Regions from separate parts of the Duganella kummerowiae genome, predicted to be linked through region 1. Evidence: predicted binding sites of a transcription regulator. Region 1 holds the regulator's gene; each other region holds the start of a gene.
The links. Region 1 encodes sigma-54, which starts transcription at its own class of promoters, with help from an activator protein. Its sites were predicted from a motif close to TGGCANGNAANCTGCTTT; they were not measured.
Positions count from the first base shown of each region.

Region 2: the regulator sigma-54 is predicted to act here: its motif matches at 5,806-5,823, upstream of ACLB1G_RS25220 (outer envelope protein).
Region 3: the regulator sigma-54 is predicted to act here: its motif matches at 5,463-5,480, upstream of ACLB1G_RS08330 (CmpA/NrtA family ABC transporter substrate-binding protein).
Region 4: the regulator sigma-54 is predicted to act here: its motif matches at 5,183-5,200, upstream of glnA (type I glutamate--ammonia ligase).

Region 1 is NZ_JBKFEH010000008.1:284,231-291,733, reverse strand. Features, by position in the region: gene lptB (LPS export ABC transporter ATP-binding protein) at 1-750, shown strand, start outside; gene ACLB1G_RS09095 (RNA polymerase factor sigma-54) at 755-2,236, shown strand; gene hpf (ribosome hibernation-promoting factor, HPF/YfiA family) at 2,313-2,669, shown strand; gene ACLB1G_RS09085 (alginate lyase family protein) at 2,758-3,717, shown strand; gene ACLB1G_RS09080 (enoyl-CoA hydratase/isomerase family protein) at 3,726-4,805, shown strand; gene rapZ (RNase adapter RapZ) at 4,806-5,669, opposite strand; gene hprK (HPr(Ser) kinase/phosphatase) at 5,672-6,607, opposite strand; gene ACLB1G_RS09065 (PTS sugar transporter subunit IIA) at 6,669-7,151, opposite strand; gene queF (NADPH-dependent 7-cyano-7-deazaguanine reductase QueF) at 7,495-7,503, opposite strand, start outside.
Region 2 is NZ_JBKFEH010000021.1:124,208-131,710, forward strand. Features, by position in the region: gene ACLB1G_RS25190 (hypothetical protein) at 1-27, shown strand, start outside; gene ACLB1G_RS25195 (EF-hand domain-containing protein) at 67-468, opposite strand; gene ACLB1G_RS25200 (S10 family peptidase) at 479-2,032, opposite strand; gene ACLB1G_RS25205 (nucleoside deaminase) at 2,105-2,584, opposite strand; gene ACLB1G_RS25210 (aromatic ring-hydroxylating dioxygenase subunit alpha) at 2,594-3,607, opposite strand; gene ACLB1G_RS25215 (BMP family ABC transporter substrate-binding protein) at 3,734-4,813, opposite strand; gene ACLB1G_RS25220 (outer envelope protein) at 4,841-5,695, opposite strand; gene ACLB1G_RS25225 (GntR family transcriptional regulator) at 5,938-6,711, opposite strand; gene ACLB1G_RS25230 (ABC transporter ATP-binding protein) at 7,022-7,503, shown strand, end outside.
Region 3 is NZ_JBKFEH010000008.1:110,879-118,381, forward strand. Features, by position in the region: gene ACLB1G_RS08300 (hypothetical protein) at 102-410, opposite strand; gene ACLB1G_RS08305 (hypothetical protein) at 407-655, opposite strand; gene cobA (uroporphyrinogen-III C-methyltransferase) at 750-1,553, opposite strand; gene ACLB1G_RS08315 (methyl-accepting chemotaxis protein) at 1,565-2,236, opposite strand; gene ACLB1G_RS08320 (ABC transporter ATP-binding protein) at 2,236-3,042, opposite strand; gene ntrB (nitrate ABC transporter permease) at 3,053-3,994, opposite strand; gene ACLB1G_RS08330 (CmpA/NrtA family ABC transporter substrate-binding protein) at 4,025-5,314, opposite strand; gene ACLB1G_RS08335 (ANTAR domain-containing response regulator) at 5,592-6,221, opposite strand; gene ACLB1G_RS08340 (TetR/AcrR family transcriptional regulator) at 6,365-6,952, opposite strand; gene ACLB1G_RS08345 (methyl-accepting chemotaxis protein) at 7,120-7,503, shown strand, end outside.
Region 4 is NZ_JBKFEH010000009.1:482,343-489,845, forward strand. Features, by position in the region: gene ACLB1G_RS13205 (transglycosylase domain-containing protein) at 1-2,881, shown strand, start outside; gene ACLB1G_RS13210 (TAXI family TRAP transporter solute-binding subunit) at 2,994-4,355, shown strand; gene ACLB1G_RS13215 (rhodanese-like domain-containing protein) at 4,470-4,928, opposite strand; gene glnA (type I glutamate--ammonia ligase) at 5,298-6,713, shown strand; gene ACLB1G_RS13225 (DUF4124 domain-containing protein) at 6,815-7,333, shown strand; gene glnL (nitrogen regulation protein NR(II)) at 7,343-7,503, shown strand, end outside.

The DNA of each region.
Region 1 (7,503 bases):
ATGGCCAGCTGCGGCAGCACCCTGATCGTACGCGGACTGCAAAAGACCTATGGCAAGCGCCAGGTGGTGCATGACGTGTCGCTGCAGGTCGAGTGCGGCGAAGTGGTGGGCCTGCTGGGCCCCAACGGCGCCGGCAAGACCACCTCGTTCTACATGATCGTCGGCCTGGTGCCGTCCGATGCGGGCAGCATCGATATCAGCGGGACCGACATCTCGCGCCTGCCCATCCACCGCCGCGCGGCGCTGGGACTGTCCTACCTGCCGCAGGAGGCGTCCGTGTTCCGCAAACTGACGGTGGAAGAAAACATCCGCGCCGTGCTCGAAATCCAGCGAGTCAACGGCAAGCCTTTATCCAAGGCGGAAATTGATGAACGGCTCAATACCCTGCTAGCCGATTTGCAAATCGAGAAGCTGCGTGACAACGCCGCGCTGTCCCTGTCGGGCGGCGAGCGGCGCCGCGTGGAGATCGCGCGGGCCCTGGCCACCAACCCGCGCTTCGTGCTGCTCGATGAACCTTTCGCCGGGGTCGACCCGATTGCCGTGATTGAGATCCAGCGCATCGTGCGCTTCCTCAAGGAGCGCGGCATCGGCGTCCTCATTACCGATCACAATGTGCGCGAGACGCTGGGCATTTGCGACCGCGCATACATCATCAACCAGGGCACGGTACTGGCATCAGGCCGGCCAGACGACATCATCGCCAATGAGTCGGTGCGTCGCGTGTATCTGGGTGAACATTTCCGTATGTAGATCCATGAAACAGTCTTTGCAACTGCGTACCTCGCAACATCTCGCGCTGACGCCGCAGCTGCAGCAGTCCATACGCCTGCTGCAATTGTCGACGCTGGAATTGCACCAGGAACTGGAACAGCTGCTGACCGAAAATCCCTTGCTGGAAAGGCTGGACGACCCGCTGGACCACTCCGTGCGCCTGCTGTCCGATGGCGCCATCAGCCAGCCGGCCGGCGCCGCCGAGGCCGGCGCCGATCCCGTGCACACGCCCGACAATGCTGCGCCGGCCGGCGAAGGCGAGGCCTATGACGGCCCGGCCGCCGACACCGACAGCACCACCCCCGAGGCCGACATGGACTGGGGCGACGCCGGCCGTAGCAAGAACAACGACGACGAGGATTCCCGCCCGCAACTGGAAGCGGGCCACTGCACCCTGCGCGAGCACCTGATGGAGCAGATGCGGGTGACGGTGCTGGAAATGCGCGACCGCGCGCTGGTGGAAATCATCATCGATGCGCTGGACGAGAACGGCTACCTGGAAGAGCCGCTGGAGGACATCCACGCGCGCCTGCCGGAAGAATTGGAGATCGAGCTCGATGAGCTGCGCACGGCCCTCACGCTGCTGCAAAGCTTCGACCCGGTGGGCGTGGGCGCCCGTAACGCGTCCGAGTGCCTGGCGCTGCAGATACGCCGCATGCCCGGCGTGCCCCTGGTGACGCGGCGCATGGCGCTGACCATCGTCGAACAGCATCTGGCCTGGTTTGCCCAGCGCGATTTCAACAAGCTGAAAAAAGCCCTCAACTGCGACGAGGAAGACTTGCGCGAGGCGCAGGCCGTGATCCGCCAGTGTAATCCGCATCCGGGCGCCGCCTTCGCGTCCGACGTGTCCGACTACGTGGTGCCGGACGTGATCGTCAAGAAGGGCCGCAACGGCTGGCAGGTCAGCCTGAACAACGACGTCATGCCGCGCTTGCGCGTGAACGCCATGTACGCCAACCTGCTCAAGCAGGGCAAGGGCGAGGGCGCCATGGGTGCTCAGCTGCAGGAAGCCAAGTGGCTGATCAAGAACATGCGCCAGCGCTTCGACACCATCCTGCGCGTGGCGCAGGCGATAGTGGAACGGCAAAAGAATTTTTTCTCGCACGGCGCCGTCGCCATGAGACCCCTTGTGCTTCGCGAAATTGCTGATACACTGGGTTTACACGAGAGTACTATTTCTCGGGTAACAACTCAGAAATACATGCTGACCCCGCATGGCATGTTTGAGTTGAAATATTTCTTCGGCAGCCACGTCGCCACCGAAGCGGGGGGCGAAGCCTCATCGACGGCGATACGGGCGCTCATCGTGCAACTGACAGGAGCAGAAGACCCTAAAAATCCTTTATCCGACAGTAAGATTGCGGACATGCTGGGAGAACAGGGCATGGTGATCGCGCGACGTACTGTTGCCAAGTATCGCGAAGCCTTGAAAATCCCTCCAGTCAGCCTCCGCAAGTCTTTGTAGTGCATTGGCCACTGCGCGCCCGGCGGCAATGGGCGCCCGCACTGGCCGTAAGGCGACATCATCTTTAGGAGTGTGTATGAATCTCACCATCAGTGGTCATCATCTCGAAGTGACTTCGGCTATCCGTGAATACGTGCAGAACAAGCTGGAGCGCGTCACCCGCCACTTTGATCAAGTGATCGATATCGCCGTGATCCTCACGGTCGATAACCTTAAAGAGAAAGAGAAACGTCAAAAGGCTGAAATCAACCTGCGTATGTCCGGCAAGACCGTGTACGTGGAAAGCCTGTCGCAAGACCTGTACGCCGCCATCGATACGCTGATCGACAAGCTCGACCGGCAAGTCATGAAATACAAGGACAAAGTCCAGCAGCATGGCCACGACGCCATCAAACACCTGCCCGACAGCTACGAACCCACCGCCGCCGTCTAGACCCCACGCCGGCTCCACAACGAAGGGCGCGCTTGGCGCCCTTTTTTGCCTGTGTTAAGGTAAACGTTTTCCTTCTGCGAGTGGCTGCATGAAACTTGATAAATTATTTATATCGTTGCTGCTCAGCGCCGCCGTGTCCGTCTCCGCCGCCGCACCTGCCTGCAAGCCGGCGCCGCCGGCCGTGATCGACATCGACGCCAACGGCTACTACACCGACAGCCATCACTCCGTGATCGACCCGGTACTGCGCGCCCGCAACATCGCCAACACCAAACCCATCGAGGATTTCCTCGGCGAAGTGTCGAGCGCGGCCAGCCGCTACCAGGCCGACCCGCAGGGCCAGGCCGCCGACGGCGCCTGCGCGCTGGCATGGCTGTCGGCCTGGGCCGGGCAGGGCGCCATGCTGGGCAAGCTGAGCACGGAGCAGTCCTGGTACCAGCGCAAATGGACCCTGTCCGGCCTCTCGCTCAGCTATGCGCGCGTCAAGCCGGCCGCCAGCGAGCAGCAGCGCCAGGCCATCGAAGGCTGGCTGGGGACTATCGCCGACGCCACCATCCAGCATTCGGACGCGCATAAGGGCGTGCGCAACAACCACTACTACTGGGAAGGCCTGGCGGTGGCCGCCGCCGGCGCCGTGACCGGCGACCAGCGCCGCCTGGCCTGGGGCCGCAAGGTGTTCGACCACGCCATGACACAGGTGGCGGACGACGGCTCGCTGCCGGCCGAGATGGCGCGCGCCGCCAAGGCGCTGCACTACCACGTGTTCTCGGCCGTACCGCTGTCCATGCTGGCCTCGGTGCTGGACGTGCACTCGCCCAGGCTGGACCAGCTGGTGCGCTACACCATCGCCGCCGCGCGCGACCCGTCCGGCATCGCCAGGGCCGCCGGCGTCGAGCAGGAGCCGGTGGGGCCGGGCGAGATGTCGTGGACCGTGATCTATGCCCGCCATGAGGGCAAGCCTGAACTGGCGGCCGCCAACCCGACCCGCTATCCGCGCCTGGGCGGAGAACTGAAACTGGCCAATCCGCTGGAGCACGTGGCGCGGTAGAATGGGCCATGAGCGAATTCGTCCAGACCAGCATCAGCAACGGCGCCGGCGTCATCACGCTGGACCGTCCCCAGGCCCTCAATTCCCTGTCGCTGGAGATGGTGCGCGCCATCACACGCGCCCTGCTGGACTGGCGCGCCAGCGATGACGTGACGGCCGTGCTGATACGCTCCAGCGCCGCCAGGGCCTTCTGCGCCGGCGGCGATATCCGCTTCTTCCACGAGGTCGGGCGCACGCCGCGGGCGGCGCTGCTGGAGGATTTCTTCACCGAGGAATACGCGCTCAACCACCTCATCCACCACTATCCCAAGCCCTATGTGGCGCTGATGGATGGCGTGGTGATGGGCGGCGGCATGGGCATCTCGCAGGCCGGCCCGCAGGCGCGGGTGCGCATCGTCACCGAACGTACCCGCATGGCCATGCCGGAGGTGAATATCGGCCTGTTCCCGGACGTGGGCGGCAGCCACTTCCTGTCGCACGCGCCGCACGCCATGGGCCATTACCTGGGCCTGACCGGACTGGCCATTCACGCCGCCGACGCGCTGTATGCCGGGCTGGCCGACCACTATGTGCCGTCCACGCACCTGGGGGCGCTGGCGCAGCTGGTCGCCGCCACGCCCGGCGCCGGACTGCGCGCCGCCATCGCCGCGTTTGCCGCGCCGTTCCGCGCGCAGCTGCAGGCAGGCAGGCTGGAGGCGCAGCGCGACGCCATCGCACGCCATTTCAGCGCCGGCTCCGTGCCGGCCATCATGGACGCGCTGGCGGCCGACCCCAGCCCCTTCGCGCAAGAAGCCCTGGACGCCATGCGCGCCCGTTCGCCGCTGATGATGTGCGTGACCCACGAGCTGCTACGGCGCGGCGCCACGCTGGAGCTGGCCGAGTGCCTGCGCATGGAGCGCAGCCTGGTGCGGCGCTGCTTCGAGCATGGCGAGGTGCTGGAGGGCGTGCGCGCCCTGGTGGTCGACAAGGACCACGCGCCGCGCTGGAACCCGCCCGCGCTGGAACAGGTTGGCGGCGACATGGTGGCGCAGTTCTTCGAGCCGGTATGGCCCGGCTACGCCCACCCGCTGCGCGGGCTCGTGGGCTGATCAGGACTGTTCGCGGTGCCTGACCACCACGCGCTCGGCGGGGTGGAAGTACTGCGCCAGGCGCTCGGCCATGTACACCGAGCGGTGCTGGCCGCCGGTGCAGCCCACCGCCACCGTCAGGTAGCTGCGGTTGTCGGTCTTGAACGAGGGCAGCCATTTTTCCACGAAGGCGCGGATGTCGTTGTACATCTCCACCGCGCTGGGCTGGGCATTGAGGAAGTCGATTACGGGCGCGTCGCGGCCGTTGAGCGGGCGCAGGGCCAGGTCGTAATACGGATTGGGCAGGGCGCGCACGTCGAACACGAAATCGGCGTCCATGGGCACGCCCAGCTTGAAGGCGAACGATTCGAAGAACAGGGTCAGCGGCGCGCGCTCGATCGCCACCAGGTCCTTGATCCAGCCGCGCAGCTTGTTGGCGCTGGCTTCCGAGGTATCGATCACGTGGCCCAGCTTTTCGATGGGCGACAGCCGTTCGCGTTCCTCGGCAATGCATTCGATCAGGGTGCGGCGCGCGGCCGGGTTCTGTCCCGGACGCAGTTCATGCGACAGCGGGTGGCTGCGGCGCGTTTCGGAAAAGCGCGCCACCAGCGAATGCGTGTTCGCGGTCAGGAACATCACCTTCACGTCGTGGCCCAGCTGGCGCAGGGCCTGCACGTCGGCCGGCAGGCCGGCCAGCGATTCGGCGCTGCGCGCATCGACCGCCACGGCTAGCATGTCCGTGCCTTCCGCCACCAGGGTGGAGACCAGGTTGGACAGCAGAGCGGGAGGGAGGTTGTCGACACAGTAGTAGCCTGTATCTTCCAGTACGTTCAGGGCCACCGACTTGCCCGAGCCGGAGATGCCGGTGATGAGGACGATGTGCATGCTTAGTCTCCGCTCATGGCCTGGCGCTGGCGCTCCATGAACTCCTGCAGCGTGTCGATGCCGCGCAGCTGGAGGATGGTGTTGCGCACGGCGGCTTCCAGCAGCACGGCGATGTTGCGGCCGGCCGCCACCGGTATCACCACCTTGCGGATCGGCAGCCCCAGCACATCCTCGGTGGGGAACTGGAACGGCAGCCGTTCCACTTCCTCGTCCGCCGCCCCGCGCCGCACCAGGTGCACGATCAGCTTGAGGCGCATCTTGCGCCGCACCGCCGTCTCGCCAAAGATGGCCTTGATGTCCAGCAGCCCCAGCCCGCGCACTTCCAGCAGATTCTGCAGCAGCGGCGGGCAGCGGCCCTCGATCATGTTGGGCGCGATGCGCGAGAATTCCACCGCGTCGTCAGCCACCAGGCCGTGGCTGCGCGAAATCAGCTCCAGGCCCAGCTCGCTCTTGCCCAGGCCGGAATCGCCCGTGATCAGCACGCCCACGCCCAGCACGTCCATGAACACGCCGTGCATGATGACGCGCTGCGCCAGCTTCTTGGACAGGTAGACGCGCAGGAAGTCGATCACCTGCGCGGCCGGCAGCGGGGTGGAAAACAGCGGGATGTTTTTCTCGTCGCAGATGGCCAGGATGTCGGGCGGCGTCTCCAGGCCCTGGGCGATGATGAGGGCCGGCGGCCCGCCCGCGATCAGTTCGCCGATGACGTGGCTGCGCGTGAGCGACTTGAGGCGCTGGTAGTAATTGATTTCCTGGTGGCCGAACACCTGGATGCGGCCCGGGTGGATGGTGTTCAGGTGGCCGACCTGGTCGGCCGCCGAGGCCACGTCGCCCGAGATCAGGCGTTCGCCGCCGGGAAAGCCGGCAAACCACCCGAGTTGCAAACTTTCGCGATTGTCGTCATACAGCCGTTGTATCGTCAGCGGAGTTTGCAGCATGGGCGGTCTTTACTGGAGGGTGGGTTGAAACCCGAGTGTAACCGATTTGCCCGGCCGTGGATCAGCCGGCCGCCTGCAGCGACGGCAGCCAATTGGTGATGCGGGCGTGCACCGAACGCGGATCGGGATCGGTGGAGAGCGCCGTGCGGAAGGCGTCGTCGGAGAACATTTCGGCGATCTCGGACAGGATTTCCAGGTGCTGCTGGGTCACGTGGTCGGGGATCAGCAGGAAGAACAGCAGGTTGACCGGCTTGCCGTCCGGCGATTCGAAGGGAATCGCCTCGGACAGGCGCACGAAGGCGGCCAGCGGCGACTTCAGGCTCTTCATGCCCTTGATGCGGCCGTGCGGGACGGCCACGCCATGGCCCAGGCCGGTGGACCCCAGGCGCTCGCGCGCAAACAGGTTGTCCGACACGGTGGAGCGGGCGATACCGCAATTGTTCTCGAATATGAGGCCGGCCTGTTCGAAAGCGCGCTTTTTGCTCGACACTTCCAGATCCAGCAGGACATTTTCCAGCGAGAGTATTTTGCTTAGATTGTTCATAAGGCGACGTAAAATGGTGCGGCGCACAAGGGTGGCATGCGAGCAGAATTATAGGCCTGTTTGGGCGCCATGTAACGAATTCACTGGCGCCGGCGGACCGCCGGGGCGTCCGCCACTGGGCGTCCGGGGCCGGTCCGGGCTCGATCCAAAATGCACCGAAGTGGGTGTGCGCTATATCCGGGTAGTAAAGCCGACAAATACCGTCTTTTCGCTGGGAGCGGGGCATTCAAGCCAAATTTGCGCGTTTTTATGGGCCCCAAGCCGGACAGTGATACGGCCGGGGGCATATGCGCCATGGATGCCCATCATACGCCTGTTTTCTGTTGGCGCTGAGAAAAATCTGTTACTGTCG
Region 2 (7,503 bases), on a different contig from region 1:
GCGGTGCAGCTGGTGGGCGATCAGTAAGCGGCAACGTCCGGTGGCGCAGCGCTTGCCGCCGCTGTGCTAGCGGCGGGCGGCGTCGCGGGCGCGCTGCTGCAGGTAGGCTTGCAGGTCGGCGAAGCTGACCTTGCCGCTGTGGCGGGTGTCGATCTGCTCGAAGTGCTGGGCCACGAAGCCCAGGCCGGCCTTCTGCGCCTCTGCCTTGCTCAGGCTGCCGCTGGCGTCCAGGTCGGCTTCCTCGAAGCGCTGGCGCAGCTTGTCCATGGCCTGCTGGCGCAGCGCCGCGCCCTCGGCCGGGCGTTCGCGCGCGGGCGTGCGCTTCTCGGGCGGCAAATACGGGTCCAGCGGCGCCGCGCCCGGCGCCGGATCGGCCGGGTGGGGACGGGCCGGTGGCTGTATGGTTTGCGCCTGCAGCGCCGGCGCGGCCGCCAGCGCGGCCAGCAGCAACATCAGTATGGTTTTCATGCCGCTCTCCTTATCGCCCCGCCGTCACGCTGTTGTAGAAGGCCGCCAGGTCGGCCAGCTGGGTCTTGCGCACGCCGTCGTCCAGGTAGCTCATGTGGCCGGCGCCGTAGTATTTGTAGCTCAGTCCCGCCACCGGGCCCAGGCGTGCCAGGTCCATCTCGGTCTGGTAATAGGGCGTGGCCAGGTCGTAGTAGCCGTTCAGGGCGATGATCTTCATCGATGGATGCTGCGCCAGCGCCGCCGCCAGGTCGGGGATGGTGTCCGGCAGGCTCTTGCCGTCGTGCCGGAAGTTCCAGGAGCTGACGATGTTGATCGAGGTCGCGTAGGCGGTGCGCGCGCTGTAGTGCAGTTCGCCGCTCAGGTAGGCCGGCAGCAGGCTGGTAAACAAGCCATTGGTGACAGTATAGGACGGGTCGCCGTCGGCGGCCAGGGCGCTGCCCAGCGGCGCCGAGACGCGCGCATCGTAGCGCCCCACCATCATGTTGGGCACGGCGTTGGTCTGGTACAGGCCGGGCTGCAGGTTGAAGTTCTGCTGCCAGATCAGGGTGGACATGCCGGTATAGCCGGCCAGCTGCGACACCACCGACGCCGGCGGCGCCACATTGCTGGCCAAATAGGACGCCAGCGCCGTGCGGTAGCTGCCGGCCGCGAAGGCGCGCGCCTGCTGCAGGTAGCTGCCCAGGTCGGTCGGCAGTGGAGTGCTGCGCTGGTAGTAGGCGCTGGTGGCGGCGTAGGTCGGGAAATAGCCCTCGCAGCTGATGGTGGTCTTTTCGTACAGGCCGCAGTTGGTGTTGTAGTTCATGACGGCCGACTGCAGCATGATGCCGTCCACCTGCACCCCGGCCGATTCCAGCAGGTTGGCCAGCACCGCCGTGCGCGGCGTGCCATACGATTCGCCGTACAGGAACTTGGGCGAGGCGCCGCGCTGGTTCACCTCCAGGTAGCGCCGGATGAAATCGCGGAAGGCCGCCGCGTCCGCGTCCACGCCCCAGAACGTCATGTTGTAGTTGGGCGCGATGGCTTGCGAGTAGCCGGTGCCGATGGCGTCCACGAACACCAGGTCGGACTGCTCCAGCAGGGTTTCCTGGTTGTCCACCAGCTGCGCGGCCGGGATGGTGGAACTGGGAATGCCGGTCACCACCCGGCGCGGCCCGAAGGACCCCAGGTGCAGCCACATGGTTGACGATCCCGGCCCGCCGTTGTAGAAGAAGGTGACCGGACGTTTGGCCGGATCGGCGCCCGGCACCGTGTAGGCCACATAGAAGAAGGAGGCCGAGGGCTGGCCGGTCTTCAAATCGCTGGCGGTCAGGTGGCCGGTGGTGGCGGTGTAGTTGAACGGCTTGCCGTTCAGCGTGATCTTGCTGGCGATGACGGCCGCGCCCTCGTTGGGCGCGGTGAGATAGGCCAGGGCGGCGCTGGAATAGCTGTTGCTGTCGGCGTAGGCGCCGGCCGTGGTGTCGCTGCCGGCCGCCGGCGGCGTCGCCGTGGTGATGCCGCCGCTGCCGCCACCGCCGCCGCAGCCGGCAAGCAGGGCAAGGACCAGCGCCGCGCCGGTCCTGGGAATGGAATATGCCACGTTGGTCTCCGCTTCATCGCCTCTGGCCGAGGCTGGCAGCGTGATTATGCGGCGGCCCGCTTATTTTTTCCAGAACCCCGCGTGTGCGATGCGCGCCTCGTCCTCGCGTAGCGGGCCTATCACCTCGGTGGGACGCTGGCCGGCGGCGAACACCTGGCGGCAGGGCAGCGACAGGGTGGGGTTTTCCGGATCGCTGCCGGTCAGCTCCAGCAGGCTGGCTTCCGACATGGCATACACCACCCGGCCCACGCCGCTCCAGTAGGTGCCGCCGGCGCACATGGCGCAGGGCTCGGCGTTGGCGTACAGGGTGGCCGTGGCCAGCTGCTGCGGACTGTGGCGCTGCGAGGCCAGGCGCAGGGCGTTCATTTCGGCGTGCGCGGTGCGGTCGCTGCTGGAGGCGTTCATGGCTTCCGAGATGACGGTGCCGTCGGCCGCCACCACCGTGGCGGCGAACGGGTGATGGCCCTCGTCGCGCGAACGCTGGGCCAGGGCCAGCACCTGGGTGAGGAAGTGATGGTCTTGCGCGGTGGGTGTGCTCATTCTTGCGTCTCAATCGTTGCGCAGCACGCCGTAGCGCAGCTGCTGCTGTTTCAGATAGCCCCGGTAGGCCAGCGACATGCGGTCGCACGCTACCGACACTTCGGCGCCCGGCGCCAGCGGCAGGCGCTGCGGATACTGGCTTTCCAGTATCGGTTTATCCTGCAGGAAGATGGTGTCCTGGAAGCCGCGCAGGTCGTCATCGCCGGTCTCAAAATCGGCCAGCGCCATGATGATCCAGACCCGGGTGGCGGTCTCGGTCAGCGGCTGGGTGAACAGGGCGATGGCGTCCACCTTGCTGCCGGGCGTCTGCTTGGTCAGGATGGTGGTGAGCGGCCGCACCACGCGGTAGGTGTAGGAGACCTGGTTGCCGCCGGTGGCGGCCTTGCTGGCCTGCGGCTGCCAGGCGCGGCAGTCGCGGGTCCGGATGCCGCTGCCGTAGTGCGGGTCGTCGAAGGTCTCGACCGTGTAATCGGCGATGGCGGCCTGCTGCTGTTCGCCCAGGATGCCTTCGTGGACGAAGGCGAAGTGCGCCATGTCGAGGAAGTTCTCGACGATGCGCGGGGCGCTGCTGGCCACGTCGTAGGGGCCGCACCAGACCTTGCGCAAGCCGGCGTCGGCGCATTCGGGGAAGGCCGGCGGCCCGGGGTGGGCCGGCGTGCCCAGGCAGACCCACAGCAGGCCGTAGGCTTCCTGCACCTGGTAGGTGGCCACCTGGGCCTTGAGCCGGTCGCCGGACAGGTCGGGCAGGGCGGGAATGTGGCGGCAGCGGCCTTCGCTGCCGAAGGTCCAGCCGTGGTAGGGGCAGCGCAGCGTATCGTCCACGATGGCGCCCATGGACAGTCTGGCGCCGCGGTGCGGGCAGCGGTCTTCCCAGGCGTGGGCCTGGCCGGCGCTGTCGCGCCACAGGACCAGCCGGGTGTCGAGCAGTTCGCTGGCGGCCATGGCGCCGGGGGCGAGCCCGGTGGACAGGGCGACCGGGTGCCAGTCGTTCATGACCACGGGGTCGCGCAGGGGAATATTCATTATCGTGTCCTACGTTGTAGTCGCGTCGCTGCCGCGCAGGCGGCAGCCCATGCCGGGTGGGCGTCTACGCGGCCTCGGCATGGACTCCCGCTTTCACGGGAGTGACGGTTCATGGCCTGGTGGCGCTTACTTCGGTATCGTGCCTTCCACGCCCTGCACGTAGAAGTTCATGCCCAGCAGGTCCTTGAGCGGCACCACGGTGCCGGCCGGGTACTTGACGGCGCCCGACTGGTCCTTGATGGGGCCGGTGAAGGGGTGGAACTTGCCGGCCGCGATGGCGGCTTTCTTTTCCTCGAAGATCTTGGCCGCGTCGGCCGGGACCACCGGGTTCAGGGGCGACATCTTGACCATGCCTTCCTTCAGGCCGCCACGGGTGTCGGCCGATTTCCAGGTGCCGGCAATCACGGCCTTGGCGGTGTCGATGTAGTAGCCGCCCCAGTTGTTGGTGGCCGCCGTCAGGTGGGCCTTGGGCGCGAACTTGCTCATGTCCGAGTCCCAGCCGAAGGCGTACACGCCTTTTTCCTGGGCTACCTGCAGGGTGGCCGGCGAGTCGGTGTTCTGGGCCAGCACGTCGGCGCCCTGGGCCACCAGGGTCTCGGCGGCCTGGCGCTCCTTGGCCGGGTCGTACCACGAGTTCACCCAGATCACCTTGGTCTTGATGCCGGGGTTCACGCTCTGGGCGCCCAGGGTGTAGGCGTTGATGTTGCGTATCACCTCGGGAATCGGGAACGAGGCCACCAGGCCGATCACCTTGGACTTGCTCATCTTGCCGGCCAGGATGCCGTTCAGGTAGGCGCCTTCGTACAGGTTGGTCTCATAGGTGCCCAGGTTCTTGGCCTGCTTGAAGCCGGTGGCGTGCAGGAACACCACGCCAGGATAGGCCTTGGCCACTTTCTCGGTGGGGTTCATGTAGCCGAACGAGGTGGTGAAGATCAGCTTGTTCCCGTCGGCGGCCAGCTTGCGGATCACGCGCTCGGCGTCGGCGCCTTCGGGCACGCTTTCCACGTAGGTGGTCTTGACCTTGGCGCCCAGCTCCTTTTCCAGGGCCTGGCGGCCGGCGTCGTGGGCGTAGGTCCAGCCGGCGTCGCCCACCGGGCCAACGTAGACAAAGCCCACTTTCAGCGGTTCGGCGGCGTACGACGGGGCGGCGGCCAGGCCCAGGGCGGCCAGCGCGGCCAGGGCGATCAGTTTGCGGCGGTTCATCATGCGGTTCCTTATACGGTGGGTGGGTGCTTAGAAGTGGTATTCGGCGCGGACCATGGGGGTCTTGGCGGTGGCGCCGGGATTGTTCTTGTCGGGATTGCCGAACTTGTTCTTCCAGTACTGGTACTCGACGCCGACCTTGAAGGTGTTCTTGGGGGCGCCCACGGCTGCGCTCAGGTCGTACATGACCTGGGCGTCGATGTTGGTCTCGGGCGCAGTGCCGCCGCCAAACTCATTGGTGCCCTTGGCGGAGATGAAGTTGGCGTAGCCCTCGAACGACAGCGGGATGCCCAGGCTGAACGGCACGCCCCAGGCGGCGGTCAGCATGGCGTGCGTCTTGTACGAGTAGCGCGGCGTGGCCTGGTTGGTGAAGGTGTTGTAAGGCGCGTTCGATTCCCACAGGGCCAGCAGGCTGACGTCCAGGAAGCCCGGCACGTCCAGCATCAGGGTCGGACCTGCCACCACCATGCGCTTCTTGGAGTTGTAGCCGGCGTCGGTCTTGCTGTTGTAGTCGAAGCCCAGGGTGGCGCCCAGGCCGCGGATGCCGGGGCCGGAGAAATTGTTGCCGGTGATCTTGCCCAGGTCCAGCGTGTGGCGGTACACCACGTAGGCCTCGTGGGCGCCGCTGTTGGAGCCGGCCGCCGACGGGTCCAGGTCGGACGACATCAGCAGGTCCACGCTGAAGAAGTTCTTGCCGTACTTGTATCCCGACACACTGCTGAGGTTGACGATGTTCTTGGTGATGTCGTTATTGTTGAACGGCTCGGCGAACTTGGTGCCATAGCGATAGCTCAGCGAGGTGTCGCTCCAGTCGGCGGCGCCGGCTGCGCAAGCGCAGCTGGCGAGTAGGGCGAGGGCGGCGGTGCGCTTTACGAGATGGGACATTTAGCAAACTCCTGGGTCAGGTTGACGGTGATAGGAAGACAGCCGAAACACAAAATAAAGTCTTTGAATCCAATTCGCAGATCAGATTGGATTCAATCTCGCTTACCTTCCTAGCAATTAGCGGGCCAGACTATTTCCTATGGGAGAGGCCGGCCTTAGTCCCTTCGGATGCACCATTAGCGGGAAGCAAGCTCCCGGCTGGTGCGATTGCACGCACGCTTTGTATGCAATCTTGATCTACATCAGTATCCGCTGAGCGCTTCCGCCAGGTTGATCTTGCGGTCAGGCTCGCCCAGTCGCAGGCGCGCCTCGATCTCCAGCAGATGGTGCTCGATCAGGTGCAGCGCCTCCTGCTCCTTGCCTTGTTCGATCAGCGACATCAGGTCCTGGTGTTCGTCGTTCTCGCACATGGGCGCGCCGGGCGTCTCATACAGGGCGATGATCAGCGAGCAGCGCGACACCAGCTCCTGCATGAAGCGCTGCAGCACCTGGTTACCGGCCAGTTCGGCCAGCAGCAGGTGGAATTCGCCGCCCAGGCGTATCCAGTTGGCGCGGTCGCCGCTGCGGCGGGCCTGGTCCTCGGCGTCCAGCGCCTCGCGGATCTGGCGCAGCGAGGACGGGGTGGCGCTGCGTATCACCAGCGGCACGATCTCGCGCTCGATGGCGCGGCGCGCCGCGAAGATGTCGCGCGCCTCTTGCGGCGAAGGCGAGGCGATCACGGCGCCGCGATTGGGCCGCAGCTCGATGATGTGGTCGTGCGCCAGGCGCTGCAGGGCCTTGCGCACGGTGGTGCGGCTGACCTGGTACAGCTCGCAGAAATCCGCCTCGCCCAGATGGGTGCCGGGCGGCAGGCGGTGGCTCATGACGGCGTTCACCACGGCGCGGTAGATGCGCAGGTCGATGGCGGTGGTGCCGCGCTTGGTGCGCACGGCCTGTTCCGCCTGTGCAGCGGGTTCCGGCTTGGAACTGGCGGGCTTGCGCTTGCCTTGTGGGCGCGCAGGATGCGGGTTGCTCATTGCTGGTTTCTCCGAAAGCGATTGCTCGATGCCTTCGTAAAGCAGGAATTGTGCTCACCCGTGTGCCTGCGGTTTGTATCAACCGTGGCGATGGATTGTGTACGAAATCTGTGCCGTTTTGGTGACCAAATCGCCGCGCGCGCACTTTTGTGGTGAACTTGCATGTTTTATTCAGTGCATTTTTTTGTGCCAAGGCTCAGCAGGCATGCGGGCTGCCCGGGACGGCCGTGGCACGTAACTTGCGTCTGCCTTTAGGCTGAACAGATCAAATACTTGTATACAGTTTCCAGATTCAGAGGGAGGTAGGCCGATGAATGACACGGTGGTCCCGCCGCTGCGCGTCGAACCGCGCTTGCAGATGCTGGGCATCTCGAAGATATATCCGTCCGTGGTGGCCAATGCGGACGTCAACCTGACCGTCATGCCGGGCGAGATACACGCCGTGCTGGGCGAGAATGGCGCCGGCAAGAGCACGCTGATGAAGATTATCTATGGCGTCACCAAGCCGGACGCCGGGCAGATCATGTGGGAAGGCCGCCAGGTGCAGATACAGTCGCCGCATGATGCGCGCAAGCTGGGCATCGGCATGGTGTTCCAGCACTTCGCCCTGTTCGAGACCCTGACCGTGGCCGAGAACATCGCCCTGGCCCTGGACCAGAAGACCACGCCGGCCGAGCTGGCGCCGCGCATCCGGGCCGTGTCGGAACAATACGGCCTGCCGCTCGATCCGGCCAAACTGGTGCACAGCATGTCGGTGGGCGAACGCCAGCGGGTCGAGATCGTGCGCTGCCT
Region 3 (7,503 bases), 170 kb from region 1:
GCAAATGGGGGCAAAAGCTGCTGGAGGGAATGAAAAGCTGGGATTTGGTGCAATGTTGCGGTGCATCGCGCACGGTATCGGTGCGCGGGAACGGTGCACACCTAGGGGCAGCGGGTGATGGTGATGGCGACCGGGTCGCTGGCCGGAAAACTGGCCGCCAGGGCATCGTCCAGCGCCGATTCCTCGTGCTGGGCATCCGATACGGGCGCATTACCGGCGGCGGGAACAGCGGCGTTGCGCAGCCGCTGGCTCAACATCAGCGTCCGCATCACCGTTTCGGTGGCGAGGCCCTGATGCTGCATATAGCTGAGCGCGGCGCCCGCGCTCCACAATTCCAGGGCACTGTCCGCCCAGTCCAACAAGGTCAGATCGGGACGCATGGCCTCGATGCCGGCGCGCCTGCTCGTCATGGCGCGCTCCTGAACAGCCGTTTCAGCCCGATGTCGATATCGGCCATGGCCAGGTGGACAGCCCAGTCGCAGGCGTCCTCCTCGCTGCGGCGGCCGTCGATGTCCGGCGCACGCCAGGGCGATACCACCAGCCCCGCCAGGGAGATCTCGTACTCCGGATACCACATGGCGTTGCGCAAGCAGGCAGCGGTTTGAATATCGAAGCCGTCATACGACACGGACCGTAACAACGGTTTGCTGACCATAGCGCCTCCACGATCCGGATTGGCGTTGCGCCAATGAACACAGATCCTAGCAGGCGGGCGGTGTAAGGCCCGTTCGGTACGGGCGGGCAACGATTCAGGCCGAGGCCTTCGCCTGCCCCTCCTGCTGCGCCAGCCCCTGCCACTGGTCGGCGCAGCGCACCACATCGCCCACGATGATGATGCTGGGGCTGCCCAGGCCGCTGTCGCGCAGGGCCTGCGGCAGCTGGCCCAGGGTGGTCAGCAGCTGCTGCTGGTTGGCGCGGCTGGCCGATTGCACCACGGCCACCGGGGTATCGGCCGCTGCACCGCCCGAGAGCAGGCCGGCCTGGATGGCCTCGCAGCGCGCCACGCCCATGTAGATCACCAGCGTCAGGCGGCTTTGCGCCAGCGCCTTCCAGTTGGGTTCCGACGCCGCATCCTTGCCGTGGCCGGTGACGAACACGGCGCCCTGGCTCCAGGCGCGGTGCGTGATGGGCACGCCGATGCTGGTGGGCGCCGCCAGGCCGCTGCTGATGCCGGGCACCACGTCGACCGCAATGCCATGGGCGCGCAGGGTGGCGCGTTCCTCGCCGCCGCGTCCGAACATATAGGGGTCGCCGCCCTTGAGACGCACCACGTGGTGGCCGGCGCGGGCTTCCTGCACCATCAGGCGCTCGATGAATTCCTGCGGCGTGGAGGCGCAGCCGCCGCGCTTGCCGACCTGGATCACGCGCGCCGTGGCCGGCGCATGCGCCATGATGTCCTCGCTGACCAGGTCGTCCACCAGCAGCACGTCGGCGCGTGCTATGGCGCGCATGGCCTTGATGGTCAGCAGTTCCGGGTCGCCGGGACCGGCGCCGACCAGGGTGACACTACCTCGGGTCACACTACCTTGGGTCACACTATCTTGGCTATGCATCATCCTCTCCCTCAAGCTGCGGTGGCCAGCGCGGTGCTGACCATCTCGTCGATCTCGCCCGTGATGTTGGCCAGCACGCCGGCCACCACGGAGAATTCCTTGCCGGCCGGGCCGGCGCGCGCCGCCACGATGCGGGCGTTGAAGGCCACCATGCGCGCCTGCTTGGCAATGGTCTCGATATCGGTGATCACGCCGCGCAGCTGCTTTTTCATCAGGCGCGCGTGCAGCTTGGCCTGTTCCTCGTAGATGGCGGTGATCTGGTTGAGGATGGACAGGGTCGGCGTGGTGCTGTTCACCAGCTGCGCCAGCAGCTGCTCGCACTGGGTCCAGCCGCGCTCGATGGCGGTCAAGGTACGCTCGGCCAGGTCCATGAACTGCACGATCTGGCTGTCGCCCTGGAGGGGACCGAAATACGCCTGCTGCAACTCCCTGCAAAACACGCCGGGCAATCCGTCCGCTTCCTTCAGCAGCGCCGCATGGGCGCCGCGGAACAGCCCCAGCGCCTCGCGCGCCGTGGCCAGCGCATCGGCCTCGCCCTGGCGCGCCAGCAGCGCGTACAGCACGATGCGCTGCGAGGTGAAGCGGCGCCGGCCCGACAGGTTGATCAGCGCACCGAACACCTCGCCCGGGATGGGTTTGGCGTCGGCGGCCGGGACGGCGGACGGGATTGCGGCGGCTGACATTACGCGGCTTCCTTGGCGGGATGGGCTTGTTTGCGGTACAGGAATTCCAGCACGGCGCTGCGGTACTCGGTGTAGCGCGCATCCTGGGCCAGGGCCACGCGGTCGCGCGGGTGCTCCAGTTCCACGTTGACGATCTCGCCTATGGTGGCGGCCGGGCCGTTGGTCATCATGACGATGCGGTTGGACAGCAGCACCGCCTCGTCCACGTCGTGCGTCACCATCACCACGGTGGACTTGGTGGCGGCCACGATCTTCAGCAGCTCGTCCTGCAGGTGGGCCCGGGTCAGCGCGTCCAGGGCGCCGAAGGGCTCGTCCATCAGCAGCACCTTGGGCTCCATGGCCAGCGCGCGGGCAATGCCGACGCGCTGCTTCATGCCGCCCGAGATCTCGTGCGGGCGCTTTTGCTCGGCCGCCGTCAGTCCCACCAGCGCCAGCGCGTTCATGGTGCGTTCGCGCAGCTGGCTGCGGGTCTCGGCGCGGCCGAACACGCGCTCCACGCCCAGGTGGATATTCTCGTAGCAGGTCAGCCAGGGCAGCAGCGAATGGTTCTGGAACACCACCGAGCGCTCCGGCGACGGGCCGGCAATCTCGCGGTTGGCGCACAGCAGCACGCCGTCGGTGGGCTTCAGCAGGCCGGCGATCAGGTTCAGCAGGGTGGACTTGCCGCAGCCCGAGTGGCCGATCAGGGTGATGAATTCGCCCTTGCGCACTTGCAGGTTGATGTCGCGCAGCGCATGGAACACGCCCTTTTTGGTGTGGAACACCATCTCGGCGTTCTGGATATCGATGAATTTCGGATCTTCCATGATGCCCCCCTCAGTTGGCGACTTGTTCGTAGGTGAATGCGCGGGCCAGTGCCATCAGCGCCTGTTCCAGCAGCAGGCCGACCACGCCAATCACCACGATGGCGATGATGATGTGCGGCACGTTCAGGTTGTTCCACTCATCCCATACCCAGAAGCCGATACCGACGCCGCCGGTCAGCATCTCGGCCGCCACGATCACCAGCCAGGCGGTGCCGATGGCCAGGCGCACGCCGGTCAGCATGTAGGGCAGCGCCGAGGGCAGCAGGATCTTGGTCAGGATTTTCCACTCGCTCAGGTTCAGTACGCGCGCCACGTTCATGTAATCCTGCGGCACGCGCTGCACGCCGACGGCAGTGTTGATGATCATGGGCCAGATCGAGCAGATGAAGATGGACCAGATGGCGGCCGGATTGGCCGACTTGAACACCAGCAGGCCGATCGGCAGCCAGGCCAGCGGCGAGACCGGCTTGAGCAGGCTGATGATGGGACCGAACATGGCGTTCAGGAAGCCGACCCGGCCGATGGCAAAACCCAGCGGGATGCCGACCAGGGCGGCCAGGCCGAAGCCCACCGCCACCCGCTGCAGCGAGGCCAGCACGTTCCAGCCTATGCCCTGGTCGTTCGGGCTGTTGCGGTAGAACGGGTCGGCAAACAGCTTGGCGGCTTCCCCGAAGGTGGCCAGCGGGGTCGGGAAGCTGCTGTTGTTGGCGGCGATCAGCTGCCACACCAGCACCATCAGGGCCAGGCCGGCCAGCGGCGGCAGCACTTTTTTCAGCAGGGTGGCGGCGCGGCCCGGACCGCGCGCGGCCAGCGACACCGGCGCGCGCGGCGGACGCGGACGCACCGGGGCGCCAGCGTTGGCCGGGCTGGCATCGGTGGCCAGCACGGCGGCGACATCGGTGATGGCGGCCGCAGGCTGCAGCGGGGCTCCAGTTTTCAACATGGCGCTCATGACATTTCCTTTTCAAAAGGTGAATGACGCTCAGGCTTTGACTTTGAAGGAGGCCGCGTAGGCCTTGGGGTTCTTGCCATCCCAGACTGAACCGTCCATGAGCTTGGAGCTGCGCAGCGGGCTCTTGGGCACGGGGGTGCTGGTCATGGCGGCGGCATCCTTGTACAGCTGGATCTGGTTGACCGAAGTGGCGACCGCCAGGTAATCCGGGTCATCCTTCAGCAGGCCCCAGCGGCGGTGCTGGGTCATGAACCACATGCCGTCCGACAGGTAGGGGAAGTTGACCGCGCCATCGTTGTAGAACTTCATGTGGTTGGGATCGTCCCAGGTCTTGCCCAGGCCATTCTGGTAGCGGCCCATGATGCGCTGGTCGATGGCGTCCTTGCTGGTGTTGACATAGGACTTGTCGGCGATGGCCTCGGCCATCTTGTTCTTGTTGGCCAGCGAGGCGTCGATCCACTTGCCCGCCTCCAGGATGGCGGCGATGGCGGCGCGGCAGGTGTTCGGGTACTTTTTCGCAAATTCCAGCGTGCAGCCCAGCACCTTTTCGGGGTGATCCTTCCAGATGTCCTGGGTGGTGGTGGCGGTAATGCCCACGCCGTCCATGATGGCGCGGTGGTTCCACGGCTCGCCCACGCAGAAGCCGTCCATGTTGCCGACCCGCATATTGGCCACCATCTGCGGCGGCGGCACGGTGATGACCTTGGCGTCCTTCATCGGATTGATGCCGTTGGCGGCCAGCCAGTAGTACAGCCACATGGCGTGGGTGCCTGTCGGGAAGGTCTGGGCAAAGGTGTAGTCGCGCTTGTCGCTGTTCATCAGCTTGGCCAGCGAGGCGCCGTCCACCGCGCCCTTGTCGGCCAGTTTCTTGGACAGGGTGATGGCCTGGCCATTGTTGTTCAGGCTCATCAGGACGGCCATGTCCTTCTTCTGGCCGCCGATGCCCATCTGCACGCCGTACAGCAGGCCGTACAGCACGTGGGCGGCGTCCAGGTCGCCGTTGTTCAGCTTGTCCCGCACGCCGGCCCAGGAGGCTTCCTTGCTGAGCACGAACTTCACCCCGTATTTCTTATCGAAGCCCAATACCGAGGCCATGACCACGGAAGCGCAGTCGGTCAGCGGAATGAAGCCGATCTTGATTTCCTCCTTTTCCGGCTTGTCCGACCCTGCCGCCCACACACCGCCTGTTGCCAATCCCAACATACTTCCTCCCGCTACCAGAGCTGCACCATGAATAAAATTCCTGCGGGGCACATTAACGGTGTCCGTTACCTCTGGCAAGGTGCTTTTCTCGTGTAGCTGGTGGTCTTTCATGGTCATCCCTTTGTAGTCGGCTTTAACTGGTTGGGGCAAAAAAAAACGTCCACCCTCATGAACGGATTCATGATCGGTAGACGTCGTTGTCTGGTGGATTCCACCGCCGTTGGCGAAATCGCAGCAAGCGCATCATTGCGCTTTGCCTATAGCGTATGCAATGAGCGTGCCAGGCACTCTCAGGGGCAAATCGGTTTCAAAGGGAGGAATGCGCACCGCTTGGTGGCGCATTGGTGAACATTAACGCACCGCGATTGCGCAATGCATCATTCTGGATGGTGCATCAGCCCAGCAAATCCTCGACGTCGAGGATGCGCTGCGCCACGTCGGACAGCTTGAGGTTCTTGCTCATGGCCATGGAGCGCAGCTTTTGATACGCCTGCTCCTCGGTGAAGTTCTGGCGCTGCATCAAGAGGCCCTTGGCCCGCTCGATCACCTTGCGCTCGGCCAGCTTGCTCTTGGTGTCGGACAGCTCCTCCAGCAGCTTCTGCTCGCGCTTGAAGCGCGCCAGGGCCACGTTGAGCACCGGCTTGATGCGGTCGCTGTGCAAGCCGGCCACGATGTAGGCCGACACCCCGGCCGCCACCGCCGCCTCCATGCTCTCCTGGTCGTCGCTCTCGGTGAACATGACGATGGGGCGGCGCTCGTCGCGGGTGGCGATGACGATGTGCTCCAGCACGTCGCGCGCGTCGGACTCGGCGTCCACGATGATCATGTCGGGCTGCAGCTGGGCGATGCGCTCGGGCAGATACATATCGGGCGGCAGCGAGGCGATGATGTCATAGCCCGCTTCCAGCAGGCCGATGCGCAGGATACGGGCCCGTTCGGCCTGGGCGCGCAATGCCTCGTCGTCCTCCAGTCCAGCGTGGATGATGGTGTTGACTACGACTATGCGCAAGTTGCGGGAGCTCATCATGGGGACACGGTCGGGGCATTGGCTTACGGCGAAGCAAGAACCAAACCAGTATTCGGAATGTGGATTTCGAGATTCTACGGTACAACCGCCGGATTTCGCCAGCCCGGCCTGCGCCGCGCCTCAGTCCGCGTCAGTCCGCGTCAGTCCGCGTCAGTCCGCTCAGCCGGCGTGTCGGCAAACTGCTGCTCGACCATCGCCAGCAGCGTGGCCTGCATCTGCTGTTTTTCCTGTTCGGTAAAACGGCGGATGTTGAGCATTTCCAATAACACAAACCCATCCAGCGTGGTCCATACCGACAGCCCTACCCCTGCGCTGTCCTGGAAGCGCGCCAGGGCTTCGGTGCCGGTTTCATACATGCGGCGCACCGGGCCCATCACCGCCGGGTAGGTCGATGAGGCCACCAGCAGGCTGCCCATCAAGCGCTTTTCCCGCTCGCTGAGACCGAAAGCATAGTGGATGCGTGCGGTGAGGAAATGCTTCAGGGAATGGGGGTCCGCCCCCGGCGGCGCACAGTTGGCCTCCAAGCGCGAGTACATGCGCTCCACCAGCCCCACTAGCAAGGCTTCCTTGGATTTGAAGTGATAGATCAAGCCGCCCTTGGTGATGCCAGCCCGGGATGCAACCTCGTCCAGTGTGACAAGGTGCACTCCCCCCTCCGCCAGGATGGATTCGAGGGCGTTCAGAAGCGCATCGCGGTTGCTGCTGCGCGCGCTATAAGTTGGGTTCATGACCGTTGTTTTTAGGTGTAAGTGTTAACCGTAATTTTACTACACCCCCTCTCCCAAGGCGGCCTGTATGCGATGCATATGCGGCATTGCAATCATGTTTTCCAAAAACAAATGGTGTACTATCCGTGCAGTATAGTTAAACCAGTTAAAGGGAGAGAAAGTTGAAGTTGAAATATCGTTTAATGCTGGGTTTGGGGCTGCTGGTGTCGTTGGCGCTGGTGATAGGCGGGGCCGGCATGCTGAGTGTGAAGGCACTGGACCGCAACGTGCGGGAGATTCTCGACATCAATAATCCGGAAATGCTGTACGCCGGCGAACTGGCGGCCTCGATCCAGGATCGCATGATCGCGGTACGCAACATCATCCTGCTGAGCGATGCCGGCATGCTGGAAAAGGAACAGGAACGCATCAGGAAACAGGACGCCATCTATCGCGACAACTATATCAAGCTGGGCCGGCTGTTCGATCAGGAACCGTCCACCACGGCCGAAGAAAAGCAGCTCTACGCCCTGCTGCAGGAACAGGAGCGCGCCGCGCTGCCCGTGCTGCAG
Region 4 (7,503 bases), on a different contig from region 1:
CTATGCCAACCTGCCCGATTACCTGTCCCGGCTGCAGGCGCGCGACTACGCCATCAGCGCCCAGTCGCGCTTCTCGCCCAAGCTGATGGAAGTGACCGACATGGGCGTGTTCACGCCTTACCGCGAAAAGACCAAGACCGGCCTGCACATCTACGATTGCCGCGCCCAGCCGCTGTTCACGGCCGCCTATCCGGAGCGCGTGTATGCGAAGTTCGAGCAGACCCCGCTGGCGCTGGTGCAAAGCCTGCTGTTCATCGAGAACCGCGAGCTGCTCGACAGCCAGCATCCCAAGCGCAATCCGGCCGTGGAGTGGGACCGCCTGAGCAAGGCCATCCTGGAAAAGACCGCCGCCGCCGTGGCCGGCAGCCACCGTCCGGCCGGCGGCAGCACGCTGGCCACCCAGATCGAGAAATACCGCCATTCGCCGGAAGGGCGCACCGCTTCCATGAAGGACAAGCTGCAGCAGATGGTGTCGGCCAGCCTGCGCTCCTACCAGGGCGGCGAGGACACCACCCGGGTGCGGCGCCAGATCGTGGTCGACTACCTCAACACGGTGCCGCTGTCGGCCAAGCCGGGCTACGGCGAGGTGAACGGCATAGGCGACGGCATGTGGGTCTGGTATGGCCGCGATTTCGACGAGGTCAAGCGCCTCCTGGGCGGCAAGATGGACCAGCCGGACAGCCCGATCGCCTTCAAGGAAGCGCTCAGCCTCCTGATCGCCCAGCGCCGCCCCAGCTACTACCTGGGCGACGGCGCCGAGGACCTGGAAGTGCTGGCCAACAGCCACTTGCGCCTGCTGGCGCAGAACAACATCATCACCCCGCAGTTGCGCGACGCGGCGCTGCGGGCCAAGCTGCATCCGGCCACCGGCAACGGCCTGTCGGCGGCGCCGCCGCAGACCTTCGTCGAGCGCAAGGCGTCCAACGCCATCCGCGTGCACTTGGCCAACCTGCTGGGCGACAACCGCATGTACAACCTGGACCGCCTGGACCTGACCGTCAACACCACCCTGGACGCCCAGACCCAGACCACGGTCACCCAGTTGCTGCGCGACCTGCGCGACCCCGAGGTGGCGCAAAAGGCCGGCCTGACCGGCAAGGGCATGCTGGGCAACGGCGATCCGGCCAACGTGGTGTACAGCTTCACCTTGCTGGAGAAGGGAGAGCAGACCAATTTGCTGCGCATCCAGACCGACAATTTCGACCAGCCGCTGGACATCAACGAGGGCGCCAAGCTGGACCTGGGTTCCACCGCCAAGCTGCGCACCCTGGTCAGCTACCTGGACATCATGGACCAGCTGCACAAGCGCCTGTCCGGCATGAACGCGGCGGAGCTGGCGGCGGTCAAGGTGGACGAGAAGGACCGCCTGACCCAGTGGGCCATCGAGTACTTCAAGGCGCTGCCGCTGGAGAAGGGCGGACGCGAGCTGACGCCCATGTTGAACGCGGCCATGGAGCGCAAGTATTCGGGCAATCCGGGCGAGGCCTTCTTCACCGGCGGCGGCCTGCACACCTTCGGCAACTTCTCCAAGGAAGACAACAGCAAGATCCTGACCGTGACCGAGGCCCTGCGCCATTCGACCAACCTGGTGTTCGTGCGCCTGATGCGCGACGTGGCGCGCTACTACATGTTCGAGACGCCCGGCTCCTCGGCCGCGCTGCTGGCCGACGCCGACGATCCGCGCCGGGCCCAGTACCTGGCGCGCTTCGCCGACAAGGAGGGCAAGCTGTACCTGGCGCGCTTCTACGCCAAGTACAAGGGCAAGCCGGCCAATGAGCTGGAAAACATCCTGGTCGACACCATACGTCCGACCCCCGTGCGGCTGGCCGTGATACACCGCATGCTGCATCCGGCCGCCAGTGAGCAGCAGTTCGGCGCCTTCCTGAACGCCAACCTGCCGTCGCAGAACGAGGTCGATGCGGAAAAGATCAGCAAGCTGTACGAGCAGTACGCGGTCGACAAGTGGAACCTGCCGGACCGCGGCTACCTGGCGCGCGTGCACCCGCTGGAGCTGTGGATGGTCGCCTACATGCTGAACCGCCCCAACGCCACCCTGGCGGAAATCACCAAGGCCAGCGAGCAGGAACGGCAGGAAGTGTATTCCTGGCTGTTCAAGACCCACCGCAAGCACGCCCAGGACCGCCGCATCGCCCAGCTGCTGGAGGTGGAAGCCTTCATGGAAATCCACAAGCAGTGGAAGAAGATGGGCTATCCCTTCGATTCGCTGACGCCGTCCTACGCCACCACCCTGGGCGCCTCGGCCGACCGTCCGGCGGCGCTGGCCGAGATGATGGGCATCATCGTCAACGGCGGCGTGCGCAAGGCCAGCCAGCGCGTCTCCAAACTGCACTTCGCCCAGGACACGCCGTATGACACCGTGGTCACGCGCGCCAAGGCCGCCAATAACGAACAGGTGATCGCGCCGGAAGTGGCGCGCGTGGTGGCCGATGCGATACGCGGCGTGGTCTCTGACGGCACCGCCAAGCGGGTCAAGGCCGCCTTCGTGAAGGCCGACGGCACCATCATCCCGGTGGGCGGCAAGACCGGCACCGGCGACCAGCGCTTCGACGTGTATGGCGGCGGCGGGCGGCTGATCGAGTCGCGCTATGTGAACCGCTCGGCGACTTTCGTGTTCAACATCGGCGAGCGCTTCTTCGGCAGCATGACGGCTTATGTGCACGGGCCGGAATCGAAGAACTACGACTTCACCAGCGCACTGCCGGTGCAGCTGCTGACGGTGCTGGCGCCCACCCTGATGCCGCTGATCGAGCAGGATGGCGTGCATCCGGTCAAGCCGGTGGCGGTGGCGGCGATGACCGGCTATGGGACCAATGCGGGCGCCAGGGCGCCGGCAGCGGACATGTCGGCCTGCGCCCGCTGACCCCGCGCTCCCGCTGCGGCGGGGGCGGCGCCGCGCTTGCGGTGCCACTTACCCTTGCATAGTCGTTCATTTGTTGGCAATGTATCAGCCCATGAAAGCTATGCGCCACCACATGAAGAAAATCCTCAAGTTCACCCGCTTCTCGATCCGGGACCTGATCGTAGCGGCCGGTCCCACCGTGCTGGCGATAGCCGCCGTGTGCGTGCTGGCCTACATCCTGGTCGATCCGGCGCCGCCGCGCACGGTGCGGCTGGGCACCGGCCAGGAAAACAGCGCCTACGAGGAATTCGGCAAGAAGTACGCGGCCGCCTTGGCCAAACATGGCGTCAAGGTGACCCTGGTGCCGTCCGCCGGGTCGTCGGAAAACCTGCGCCGCCTGCGGGCCGGCGAAGTCGACCTGGCCTTCGTGCAGAGCGGTTCCACCAACGAGGAGGCGGCCGACCGCGAAGGCCTGCAATCGCTCGGCAGTTTATTCACCGAGCCGCTCTGGCTGTTCCTGCGCGAGGACAAGCAGCATCCGCCCATTACCCAGCTGTCCCAACTGCGCGGCAAGAAGATCAATTTTGGTCCCAAGGGTTCCGGTTCGCCGCGCTTGTTCAATCAAATCCTGGAGCTGAACGGCGTCGAGAAAGGGGAGGTGGAGCGCTATTCGCTGGCCAACACCCCGGCCACGGTGGAACTGCTGGAGGGCCGCCTCGACGGCCTGGTATTCACTTCGGCGCCGGAAGCGCCGCTGATCCAGATGCTGCTGCAGACGCCGGGCATCAAGCTGTTCGACTTCAGCCAGTCGGAAGCCTACGCCCGCAAGCTGCCCTTCCTGACCCACGTGGTGCTGCCGCGCGGGATCGTCGACCTGGGGCGCGACATTCCTTCCCACGATTCGCAGCTGATCGCGCCCACCGCCACCCTGGTGGCGCGCGAGGATGTGCACACGGCCCTGGTCGAGCTGTTCGTGCAGGCTGCCAGCGCCATCCACGGCGGTGCCGGCTGGTTCCAGCAACAGGGCCAGTTCCCGTCCGCCAGGTACACGGAAATCCCGGTGGCGCCGGAGGCGGCCAAGTTCTACAAGGACGGCCCGCCCTTCCTGCAGCGCTACATGACCTTCTGGCTGGCCAATTTCTTCGACCGCATGTGGGTGCTGGTGGTGGCGCTGGGCGCGCTGATCCTGCCGCTGTCGAAAGTGGTGCCGCCGCTGTACGTGTGGCGCATCCGCTCGCGCGTTTACCGCTGGTACGGCCAGCTGCGCACGGTGGAGCAGAAGGTGGAGACGGCGCCGCCAGGCCAGCGCATGCAGGTTTACCAGGCCCAGCTCAAGCGGCTGGACGAGATCGAGGACCTGGTCAACCAGATCTCCATCCCGCTATCGTTCGCGGATGGTCTGTACGGCTTGCGCAGCCACATACAGTTCGTGCGCAAGCGCATCCTGTTCCTGATGAACGAGGCCTCACCGCCGGGCGACGCCGTGCCCGTCTAGCGAGGCAGCCTTACAGAGGCTGCTTCACACCGGGCAGGGCGAGGCGCAGCGACGAAGGCAGTGCGCCTGCACGGCGAGGAGCTGCAACGACGCCCTGGGCGGTGTGACGCAGCCTCAGGCCCCGGTCCAGGGCAATCCCGCCTTGCACCAGCCATTCACATTCTTGCGGTGGCCCTGTTCATCCTTGTCGCCTTCGAAACCTTCGAGGATGTCGTAGCAGTGCTGGTAGCCGTGCTCGCTGGCCAGCTTGGCTGCACCACGCGAGCGCACGCCGGAGCGGCACAGGAACAGCAGCACTTGGTCCTTGCGCGCAATGGCGTTCAATTCCTCGATAAAACCATGGTTGGCGATGCCGCCCGGATAAGTATTCCACTGGACCGCACCATGCTGGGTCTCCGGGATGGTGACCCGTCCGACCCAGTCGCGCTCGGCATTGGTGCGCACGTCGATCAGCTTCACATGGGGATCCGCCTGCAGCAATTCCAACGCTTCCCGGGGCGTCACCGCTCCCTGGTAAGCCCAATCCTTGTTCCGCGCCCGGGCCGTGCGGAGGAGGTCGTCTGCGGTGTTCATAGCATTGTTCCGAGAAAGGTAATGAGTTTATTATAGATGCCGGACGATCCAGGCGCCGTTGGTTGCACTATTAAGGTGCATTTTTGTGACATTTCTCAAAAATGAACCAAAATAGTGCAATAAGCGCAAAATGCACCAATGTAGTGCTATTTCGATCTGTGGCAAATTGGTGCATCTAGGTAACATGATAGATTTTAGTGCCAGTTGGCAGCAGGTTCAAAGATGCTTGCTTCATAAGCTCATGCGTTCCCCGCTGGCACGATTAGTGCTTCAGGAATGTCAGAGTTTCGGTCGCACTGAATTTGGGGACGTGCAGCAATATCCGCCGCAGTTGGTCGGCTCACCCACACATTCCTTTAGGAGATACGCATGGCAATAACCGCCGCAGAAGTCTTGAAAATGGTCAAAGACAACGAAGTGAAATTCGTTGATTTCCGCTTTGCCGATACCCGTGGTAAAGAGCAGCACGTCACCGTGCCTGTGTCGGCATTCGACATCGACAAATTCGAGTCTGGCCACGCCTTCGACGGCTCCTCCATCGCCGGCTGGAAAGGCATCGAGGCTTCGGACATGATACTGCTGCCGGACCCCAACACTGCCCGCATCGACCCGTTCATGGAAGAAACCACCCTGTTCATGCAGTGTGACGTGATCGAACCGGCCGACGGCAAGGGCTATGACCGCGACCCGCGCTCCATCGCCAAGCGCGCCGAGGCCTACCTGAAAGCCACCGGCATCGGCGACACCGCCTACTTCGGCCCGGAACCCGAATTCTTCATCTTCGACAGCGTGCGCTGGAAGATCGACATGTCGGGCTGCTTCGTGAAAGTGGACTCCGACGAAGCTTCCTGGTCGACCGACAAGGAAATCGAAGGCGGCAACAGCGGCCACCGTCCGACCGTCAAGGGCGGCTACTTCCCGGTTCCCCCGGTCGACAGCTTCCAGGACATGCGTTCGGAAATGTGCCTGATCCTGGAATCGCTGGGCATCCCTGTTGAAGTGCACCACCACGAAGTGGCCGGCGCCGGCCAGAATGAAATCGGCACCAAGTTCTCGACCCTGGTCGAGCGCGCCGACTGGACCCAGAACCTGAAATACGTGGTGCACAACGTGGCCCACAGCTACGGCAAAACCGCCACCTTCATGCCGAAACCCATCGTGGGCGACAACGGTTCGGGCATGCACGTGCACCAGTCGATCTGGAAAGACGGCTCCAACCTGTTCGCCGGCGACGGCTATGCCGGCCTGTCGGAAACCGCCCTGTACTACATCGGCGGCATCATCAAGCACGCCAAGGCCCTGAACGCCATCACCAACCCCGGCACCAACTCGTACAAGCGCCTGGTGCCCGGCTTCGAAGCCCCGGTGAAACTGGCTTACTCGGCCAAGAACCGTTCCGCCTCGATCCGCATCCCGCACGTGGCGAACCCCAAAGGCCGCCGCATCGAGACCCGTTTCCCGGATCCCCTGGCCAACGTGTACCTGTGCTTCGCCGCCCTGCTGATGGCCGGCCTGGACGGTATCCAGAACAAGATCCACCCGGGCGAAGCCGCTTCCAAGGACCTGTACCACCTGCCGCCGGAAGAAGACGCACTGATCCCGACCGTGTGCGCTTCGCTGGAAGAAGCCCTGGACAACCTGAACAAGGACCGCGAGTTCCTGACCCGCGGCGGCGTGTTCACCGACTCCATGATCGATGCCTACATCGAACTGAAAATGCAGGATGTGCAGCGCATGCGCATGACCACCCACCCGGCGGAATTCGACATGTACTACTCGCTGTAATGGCAGCGCGCCGGCTTGCAGCAGCGGCGCCCGCCTGAAGGCAGAAACGCGAGGCGAGCGCAGGCTTTCCTCGCGTTTTGTTTTGGATGGTATATTGGGACATGACCACCCGCACCAGATTTTGTTTCAGCGCCGTCCTGCTCGTGGCCGGCGCGGCCCAGGCCCAGGGGCAGATTTTCCTGTGTGTCGATGCCCAGGGCCGCAAGGAGTTGACCGACACGGCGCGTCCGGCTGCGCAATGCCGCGTGCTCGACGTGCCCGGCGCGCAGATACCGGCCCCGCCCAGGCGCGTGGCGCCGGCCAGGTCGGGCGCCGCTGCTTCCGGCGCCGCTGCGGCCACGCCCGGCGTGGCGACGCCCGGCAGTTTTCCCCGCGTGGACAGCGCCGAGCAGCGCGCCCGCGACGCCGACCGCCGCGCCATCCTGGACGAGGAACTGCGCAGCGAACTGCAGAAGCTGGCCGCCCTCAGGCTGGAATACAACAATGGCCAGCCGGAGCGCCGCGGCGACGAACACAACTACGCCAAATACCAGGAGCGGACGGCCGCTTTGCGCGACAACATCAGCCGTTCGGAAAAAAACGTCGACGCCCTGAAACGGGAAATCGCCAACATCAAGTGAGTATGCGACATGAGTTTAGTGAGTAATATCGCGGCGCGCGCCGCCGCGTTCGCGCGGCCTCAGGCCCTGGCCGGGCTGGAGCTGCTGGCCTCGGCCGTGGTGCTGGTCGATGGCGAAGGCAAGATCAGCTACGTCAACGCGGCGGCCGAGAACCTGCTGGAAAACTCGGT